Regions from separate parts of the Sporosarcina beigongshangi genome, predicted to be linked through region 1. Evidence: riboswitches for the same ligand, from Rfam matches in the RefSeq annotation. Region 1 holds a riboswitch; the other holds the start of a gene.
The links. Region 1 has a riboswitch for S-adenosylmethionine ahead of R2B77_RS15430 (methionine biosynthesis PLP-dependent protein). Riboswitches for the same ligand answer to the same signal wherever they lie in the genome.

Region 2: linked by a shared signal. The riboswitch ahead of R2B77_RS05145 (O-acetylhomoserine aminocarboxypropyltransferase/cysteine synthase family protein) and the one ahead of R2B77_RS15430 (methionine biosynthesis PLP-dependent protein) in region 1 are both predicted to bind S-adenosylmethionine.

What each region holds. Positions count from the first base shown of each region.
Region 1 covers NZ_JAWLIR010000041.1:33,149-37,365, reverse strand. Annotated here, with positions in the region: gene R2B77_RS15445 (AI-2E family transporter) at 1-434, shown strand, start outside; gene R2B77_RS15440 (ABC transporter ATP-binding protein) at 484-1,215, shown strand; gene R2B77_RS15435 (ABC transporter permease) at 1,212-1,958, shown strand; SAM riboswitch class I at 2,085-2,190, shown strand; gene R2B77_RS15430 (methionine biosynthesis PLP-dependent protein) at 2,319-3,440, shown strand; gene metC (cystathionine beta-lyase) at 3,437-4,217, shown strand, end outside.
Region 2 covers NZ_JAWLIR010000006.1:139,779-143,995, forward strand. Annotated here, with positions in the region: gene R2B77_RS05130 (lysoplasmalogenase) at 1-78, opposite strand, end outside; gene R2B77_RS05135 (DUF2187 family protein) at 306-527, opposite strand; gene R2B77_RS05140 (glycerol-3-phosphate acyltransferase) at 768-1,391, opposite strand; SAM riboswitch class I at 1,580-1,695, shown strand; gene R2B77_RS05145 (O-acetylhomoserine aminocarboxypropyltransferase/cysteine synthase family protein) at 1,829-3,118, shown strand; gene R2B77_RS05150 (homoserine dehydrogenase) at 3,187-4,173, shown strand.

The DNA of each region.
Region 1 (4,217 bases):
AGGCACAGTTTATCATCGCACTTGTCAATACAGTTTTATCAGTTATCTTGTTGATGGTACTTGGATTCCCACAAATCGTTGGCTTGGGCATTATGATTTTCTTCTTAGGGCTCATTCCAGTCGCTGGCGTTATTATTTCACTAATACCACTGGCAATCATTGGTTTTACGATTGGCGGATACCTGACTGTCATTTACTTGCTAATCGCCGTCATGGTCATTCATGCAATCGAAGCCTATATCTTGAACCCAAAATTAATGTCGTCTAAAACAGACTTGCCCGTCTTCTACACATTCGTCGTGCTCATTTTCTCTCAAAACTTCTTTGGCGTCTGGGGATTGATTATCGGGATTCCAGTGTTTGTGTTCCTGCTGGACATACTAGATGTCACAGATAAGGAACCCATCAACAAAAAAGACAAGGTAGATTTATAATCCCTTGTCTTTTTTCTTTATTTACTAGTAAGCAGTAAGGGAGAACTACATGTCAAATTCATATGAACCTGCCATTCACTTTCATGAGGTTGATTTTTCGATTGACGATATACATATTTTAAAAAAGATTACGGGGTCTTTTCCAAAAGGGAAAATTACGACACTTGTCGGTCCTTCTGGTGCAGGAAAAACGACATTGCTCAAATTATGCAATGGTCTGATATCCCCGACGTCCGGGACTATTTTTATTGATAATGAACCCATTTCAACTTATCCACCTATCGAATTGCGCCGCCATATTGGCATCGCCCTGCAAAATGCCCCGATGGTTAAAGGGACTGTCTTGCAAAATCTAGCTCTTCCTTTAGAGCTACAAGGTAAGCAATTGACTGAACGAAAAGCCATCGATATTTTGGAAGATGTCGGACTTGATAAACTCTTTTTACAGCAAAAAACAGCTGATTTATCAGGTGGACAACGTCAAAAGGTATCCATTGCTCGTACACTCATCAATCGGTCCAATATTCTATTGTTAGACGAAATTACATCCGCCTTAGACAGAACATCCTTACGTGAAATTGAGGAATTAATCGTCAAAATCAACCGGGAATTCGGTGTAACGATTATTTGGATTACACATAATTTGGAGCAAGCACTGTCCATTGGCGACTACACATGGGTACTCCGAGAAGGGCAAATCGTAGAAGCAGGTGACAGCAATTTGCTACAATCATCGACCAATGATTTCGTTAAACGCTTTGTACAGGGGGATGTTGAATGAGTTATCTGACGCTAGCCATCACTCTAATTTTCGTTGTCATTCCTCTGTCACTATCCAAAACATTACGATTGGGCTTGGAAAAAGATACGATTATCGCAACGTTTCGTTCCATTATCCAATTGTTTGCTGTCGGCTATATTCTTAAATTTGTTTTTGAATCGGATAGCTTGTTATACATCTTTTTAATGGTGACGCTAATGATTGCAGCAGCTACACAAAATGCCCGTAAGAAAGGGCAAGCCATCAAGGGGATTACGTGGAAAATCGCAGTAACACTTATTGTCGTTGAAGTACTGACACAAAGTATTTTACTTGGTTTTCATATCGTACCAGCGACTGCCCAATATATCATTTCAATTAGCGGCATGGTTGTCGGCAACTCTATGGTGCTCGCTATTTTATTTCTCAACCGATTCTCCGCAGAGGTTGAGTCACATCGCGAGGAAACCGAATTGATTTTGTCACTCGGAGGGACGCCAAAGCAAGCCATTCATCGACAGCTCATCACAGCCATTAAATCGAGTATGATTCCAACCATCGAAAGTCAAAAAACGATTGGCTTAGTCCAGCTCCCGGGTATGATGAGCGGACAAATTATTGCAGGTGCAGACCCTGTCCAAGCGGTCCAGTTTCAATTGCTCATTATTTTCCTATTACTAACGACCGCCGCCGTAACGAGTGCATTGCTCGGATTTTTATCCTATCCAACGTTATTCAATCAGCGCATGCAGCTGTTGAGATAAAAACTCCAGCACCTGTACAGAGACTGGAGCTAGATTGGGCAAGAAACTAAAAATCGCCTCTTGTCTTTTTTTTCATAACATGATAGAGTTGGATAAATTAATCTTTTCTAATAATTTCATATTTTATTCTTATCAAGAGAGACGTAGGGAGTGGCCCGATGATGTCTCAGCAACCAGCCTAGAAAGGTATGGTGCTAATTCCAATAGACGATAGCCGTCTTGAAGATAAGAAGATTGACTTCAATATTATTTGAGGGCCCTCTTCTTATAGAGGGTCCTCTTTTTAATTTTATTTTACAGAGATCCCCTCAGCAATTAAAGCCCAGTGTAATTCATTTCAAGTGAAAAGGATGATAAAAAATGACGAGCAAAAGTTTTGAAACACGATTAGTACAGCTAGGAAATAATAGTGATCCGAAAACCGGTGCGGTCAACCCGCCGATTTATTTATCGACGGCCTACAAGCACGATGGACTTGGTCAATCGACTGGCTATGACTACTCTCGGACGAAAAATCCAACACGCTCCATTTTAGAAGAAGGCATTGCGAACTTGGAGGGTGGAGATGCAGGTTTCGCCTGTAGTTCCGGTATGGCTGCGATTCAATTAGTGTTATCCCTGTTCCGTTCAGGCGACGAGTTGATTGGTCCGGAAGACATTTATGGCGGAACATATCGCCTGCTAGACTATTATGCCGACATCTATTCCATTACGACGACGTACACAGATTATAAAGACGTTAAAGAGACCGAGGAATTGATCACAGGGAAAACTAAAGCTCTTTTCATCGAAACACCAACCAATCCGTTGATGCTGGAAATTGATATTGTTCAATACGCGGAACTCGCCAAAAAGCATGATTTGTTGCTCATTGTCGATAACACATTTTATACACCATATTTCCAAAGGCCAATTGAATTCGGTGCTGATATTGTTTTGCATAGTGCAACGAAATACATTGGCGGTCATAATGATGTGCTTGCTGGATTGGTTGTGGCAAAAGGGGAAGAAATTTGTGCCAAACTTAGCTCCAACCATAATGCAATTGGCGCGGTCCTGTCCCCTTTCGATTCATGGTTAGTCGTTCGAGGATTAAAAACACTCCACTTGCGCATGAAACAACATGATAGCAATGCGAAAATCATTGTAGATTATTTACAAAATGAGCCGCTTGTCAAAGATGTGCTGTATCCAGGAAAAGGCGGTATGCTGTCCTTCCGCCTGCAAGAAGGCGAATGGGTTGGACCATTTTTAGAAAACCTGAAACTGATTACATTTGCGGAAAGTCTTGGCGGCGTAGAGAGTTTCATTACGTATCCAACAACTCAAACCCACGCAGATATCCCATTGGAAAAGCGGCTACGTCGTGGCGTCGATGACAAATTGCTACGCTTTTCCGTTGGAGTAGAAGATGCGGATGATTTAATTGCAGATTTAAAGCAAGTATTTGCGACATTACAAAGTGAGGTGCCTCAGCTATGAGTTCACGTGAAGAAAGATTGGAAACAACCATCATTCATGCATCAACACGCGGAGATTTCGAACAAAAAACAGGTGCTGTCAATGTGCCGATTTACTTATCCTCTACGTTCCATCAAGAAAGCTTTGATAAGTTCGGTCCTTATGATTACAGTCGTTCTGGCAATCCAACAAGAGATGCTTTAGAAAAAACAATCGCGGCTTTGGAGGGCGGTGCAAGAGGGCTGGCATTTGCTTCTGGCATTGCTGCTATTTCTTCAGCATTTATGCTGTTGTCTGCTGATGATCATATTGTCATCACTGAAGATGTTTACGGCGGAACATTTCGCTTTGTTACCGAGGTATTGACGAAATTTCGGATTGATCACACCTTTGTAGACTTGGGCGACTTGGAGGCTATTAAACAAGCAATCCAGCCGAATACAAAATTGATTTACATCGAAACACCGTCCAATCCACGTCTGGGCATTACGGATATTGAAGCTGTGGTCAATATTGCAAAAGCGAATAATTGCTTAACATTCCTTGATAATACATTCATGTCGCCGCTTTATCAGCGTCCACTCGATTTAGGTGTAGACGTTGTCCTGCATAGTGCAACGAAGTTTTTATCAGGGCATAGTGATATCATCGCTGGTCTAGCTGTGACAAAGGATGAGGAGCTCGGCAAACGCTTGGCATTTATCCAAAATTCCTTCGGTGCTATTTTAGGTGCGCAAGATTCCTATACACTTATTCAAGGGATTAAAACTTTAGGAGCTCGCTTGACGCAATCAACTG
Region 2 (4,217 bases), on a different contig from region 1:
AACTGGATCTGATGGAATGAGGAAGATATAGATGGCTCCCGTAATCACAATGGCAGTGAGTAATAATTTTTGAATCATTCGTGCAACCCCTTTCCCTAATACCTTTCGAGAAATAGGAAAGAAAATCCTGCCTGGATGATAGGATTCTGTTGAGAAGTAGCTGCGTATTCAATTTAGGTAGTCGAGTTTGCGTCAGAGGGATCCAGTTTGCCCAATTGGTAGCTTCGGTTTGCTCCAAACCTTTCCAAAATAAAAAATTGCCTACCACTAGAAAAATTTCCCGGTGGTAGGCAGTTAAAAAATCGTCAGACGACTGAATAGTTCTTGTGTGCAACAACAGTTAGATTGGATGCGGCCCCAATGAGTTCAGCATCCTTTGAAGAAATCTCCACAATGACAGAGTTTTCGAGAATTTTAAAAATCGTACCATTTACTTCATGGTCGTTACGGACAAACGAAATCTTTTCATCGATTCTGCGCGCTGCGACAAAATCCGATACATCTTTTTCCTTACGTGGAAAAGCCATTCGAATTCCCCCTAGTGTTTATTTTCATCTTTGCCCTTTATAAAGTAAAAAATGCTTAGGTTAAATCCTAAGCGAGGCATAAAAGACGAAACACAACTCAACGAAAATGATAGATCACAAGTTGTCTATTAACTAGTATACCATATTTTGACGGAATTTGCAGGAATGTCGATTCCAACAGGATTTCGAGCGTATCTCATTACGTTGTCGATGATTGAAATATAGATTTTTCATCGACAATCATTTCTTTTTAAACACCGCTGAAACTCGCTTCTCACTACCTACTTTCATCCGTTGGAAGTTCTCGATATGCTTCCAAATCGCAAGCATGAATAATACAATTGCAATGACAATGGGCCAGTAGCCTTCTGACCAAAATGCTAGGGTCAAGAATGTCACGTATAACATCAAAACGCCAAACACCAGAAAGTTAGTCGTAAGTGCAACGACAACCAACAAGGCAAATCCAACGAGCCCGAAACGCCAATCGAGAGCGAGTAATACGCCGATGACCGTAGCAGTTCCTTTGCCACCGTTGAACTGCATGTAAAACGGAAAGTTATGTCCGGCAACAGTTGCGGCACCTACCAAAAATAGTAGTAATGCGACATCATCAGCAGGTAATCCCGCATTCCCTGAAAAAAAGTGTACAAGCAGCACAGCAAGTGCACCTTTCCCGATATCAATCGCCGCCACAAGCGCACCAAACTTTTTCCCCAAGACAATCGTAGCGTTCGAAGCACCGGCATTTTTGACCCCAGTTTCTTTTAAATTAACACCTGAAATCTTCGTTGCAACAACCGAACCATGTAAGCATCCGATTAAATATCCGCACAGTAGCACCGCTATAACCCACAGCCACATACTAATTCCCCCAAACTAGTGATTATCCAATCCCCAAGCTTTGTTGGGAAGACTCTTTATGTCAACATCTATAATGATAACATTATAGAGTAAATACAAGTTTCAGAAAAATTTTTCAATAAACACTTGACATTGTATTGAGAATTCGCCTATACTACTTCACAAGATGGAAAACTAAATCAATCAAACTCTTATCAAGAGCGGCGGAGGGACTAGGCCCTGCGATGCCCGGCAACCGGCAAGTGACTAACTTGCACAGGTGCTACTTCCTACAGATTCGTGTAAGCGGTCTGAAAGATAAGAGGAGGAATAAGCGAAAGCGTAACCCTCTTCTTAGCGTTAAGCGAAGGGGGTTATTTTTTATTCCTGATTTATCCCCGACGCCTCCGCACTTATCCAAAAAATATCCATCTAAAAAACTTCTGGAGGTAATGACAATGACAAAACTTCAACCCGAAACACTTCTTCTACATGGTGGCCAAGAGCCGGATCCGGTAACAGGATCACGCGCGGTGCCGATTCACAGAACAACCTCTTTCGTATTCCGTGACACGGAGCATGCACAAAATTTATTTGCTTTGAAGGAAGCCGGCAATATTTATTCTCGTATTATGAATCCAACGGTCGATGTTTTTGAAAAGCGCGTTGCTTTATTAGAAGGTGGAGCGGCAGCAGTTGCTCTATCTTCAGGAATGGCAGCTATTGCGTTTTCGATTTTAAATATCGCAGGTGCTGGAGATGAAATCGTAGCAGCAAGTAATTTGTACGGAGGTACTTATAATTTATTCGCGGTATCACTTCCACGCTACGGCATCAACGTGAAGTTTGTGGATGCGACGGACCCTGAAAACTTCCGTGCAGCCATTACAGATAAAACAAAGGCGATTTTCGCTGAAACAATTGGTAACCCAAGCCTTCATGTGCTCGATATTGAAGCAGTTGCAAACATCGCACACGACAATGGGCTTCCACTACTCATCGATAATACATTCCCATCACCGTATGGCTCGAATCCTATCGACTTTGGCGCAGACGTTGTCATTCATTCTGCAACGAAATGGATTGGTGGACACGGGACATCTATCGGTGGTGTGGCAATCGATGCTGGTAAATTTGACTGGACACAAGGACGATTCCCTGGCTTTACGGAGCCAGATGAAACGTATCATGGAATCCGTTATGGTATTGACGCGGCAGGTGCAGCATTTGCTACGAAACTTCGTGTTCAAGCACTGCGTGACTTCGGTCCATGCTTGAGCCCAGACAATGCATTTGCTTTCCTACAAGGGCTTGAAACATTGCATTTACGTGTGGAAAAGCATAATGCCAATGCGCTTAAAGTGGCAGATTATTTGAAACAGCATCCGTCAGTGGAGTGGGTAACGTACACGGGTCAGGAAGACCATCCATCGGCTGCCAATGCGAAAAAATATTTGAAAAACGGCTTTGGATCGATTATCGTCTTCGGTATTAAGGGTGGGCGTGAAGCGGGTCGTAATTTGATAGATAATGTTAACATTTGGTCGCATGTTGCCAACGTTGGGGATGCGAAATCACTCATTATTCACCCGGCTTCAACAACGCATCAGCAGCTATCGGCAGAGGGGCTTGAAAAAGCAGGCGTCAAAGAAGAATTGATTCGCCTATCAGTTGGACTGGAAGCGGTAGAAGATATTATCGCAGACCTTGCACAGGCCATTGAGAAGGCAGTACCAGTAACAGCATGACCTTAACTTCTATCTAGCAGGATTTTTACCCTCCCGCTGATTAGTAAGCAATTCATGGAGGTGGCGGTATGTCGTCAATCAAAGTCGCTATACTCGGTTTTGGCACTGTAGGCGAAGGAATTTATAGGATTTTGAATGAAAGAAAAGAAGACATTCAGCAAGAAACGGGTCATACGATTGACATCGTGTCTATTCTCGTACGTGATACGTCGAAAGAACGATTGGCAACACCAGAAACAAAGTTCACAGATGATGTCCAAGAGATTTTGTCGAATCCCGCTATTGATGTCATATTTGAAGCAATTGTTGGTGAAGAACCGGCATTCCGCTATTTAACAGAAGCAATTGACAAGGGCATTCATGTCATTACGGCCAATAAAACGATGTTTGCAAAGCGTGGTCAGGAACTTGCCAGACACGCGGAATCTCGTGACGTTCAAGCGCGATATGAGGCGACAACAGCAGGTGGCGTTCCAATTATCCGGACGATTACGAGCTTGTTGCCAGCAGATCGTGTACGGCGTATTCGCGGAATTTTGAATGGTACATCGAATTTTATCCTCACGAAAATGCGTGAGGAGGAAGTATCATTCGAAGTAGCATTGAAAGAAGCGCAAGCGCTAGGCTATGCGGAAGCAGATCCAACGGATGATATCGGTGGTAAAGATGCGTTCCGCAAACTGATGATTTTAAGCGGCTTGGCATTCGGCAGCCAGCCAGATTGGCAAGATGTTCCGATTGTTGGCATCGACGAGGTAACGATTGAAGGTGTGAAGGATGCGGCAGCGGGGAATCTCCGCTATCGCCATGTTGCTGACATTATAGTAGATGACAGTGGAATGTTGTCCGGCAGTGTTGGTCCTGTACTTATCGGTGCGGATCACCCGTTGTACAGCGTTGATGGGGTAGACAATGCAATTATTGTAGACACAGACCATCTCGGTTCGTTGACACTTATTGGTCCTGGCGCGGGTATGTATCCAACCGGCAGCGCAATGGTTGGCGACTTTTTGCAGATTATAGGGAAACGTCAAGCAGTAGTCGTCACAAGTTGAAAATAAAACGAACCGTCGAAGGGGATTAGCCTTTGACGGTTCGT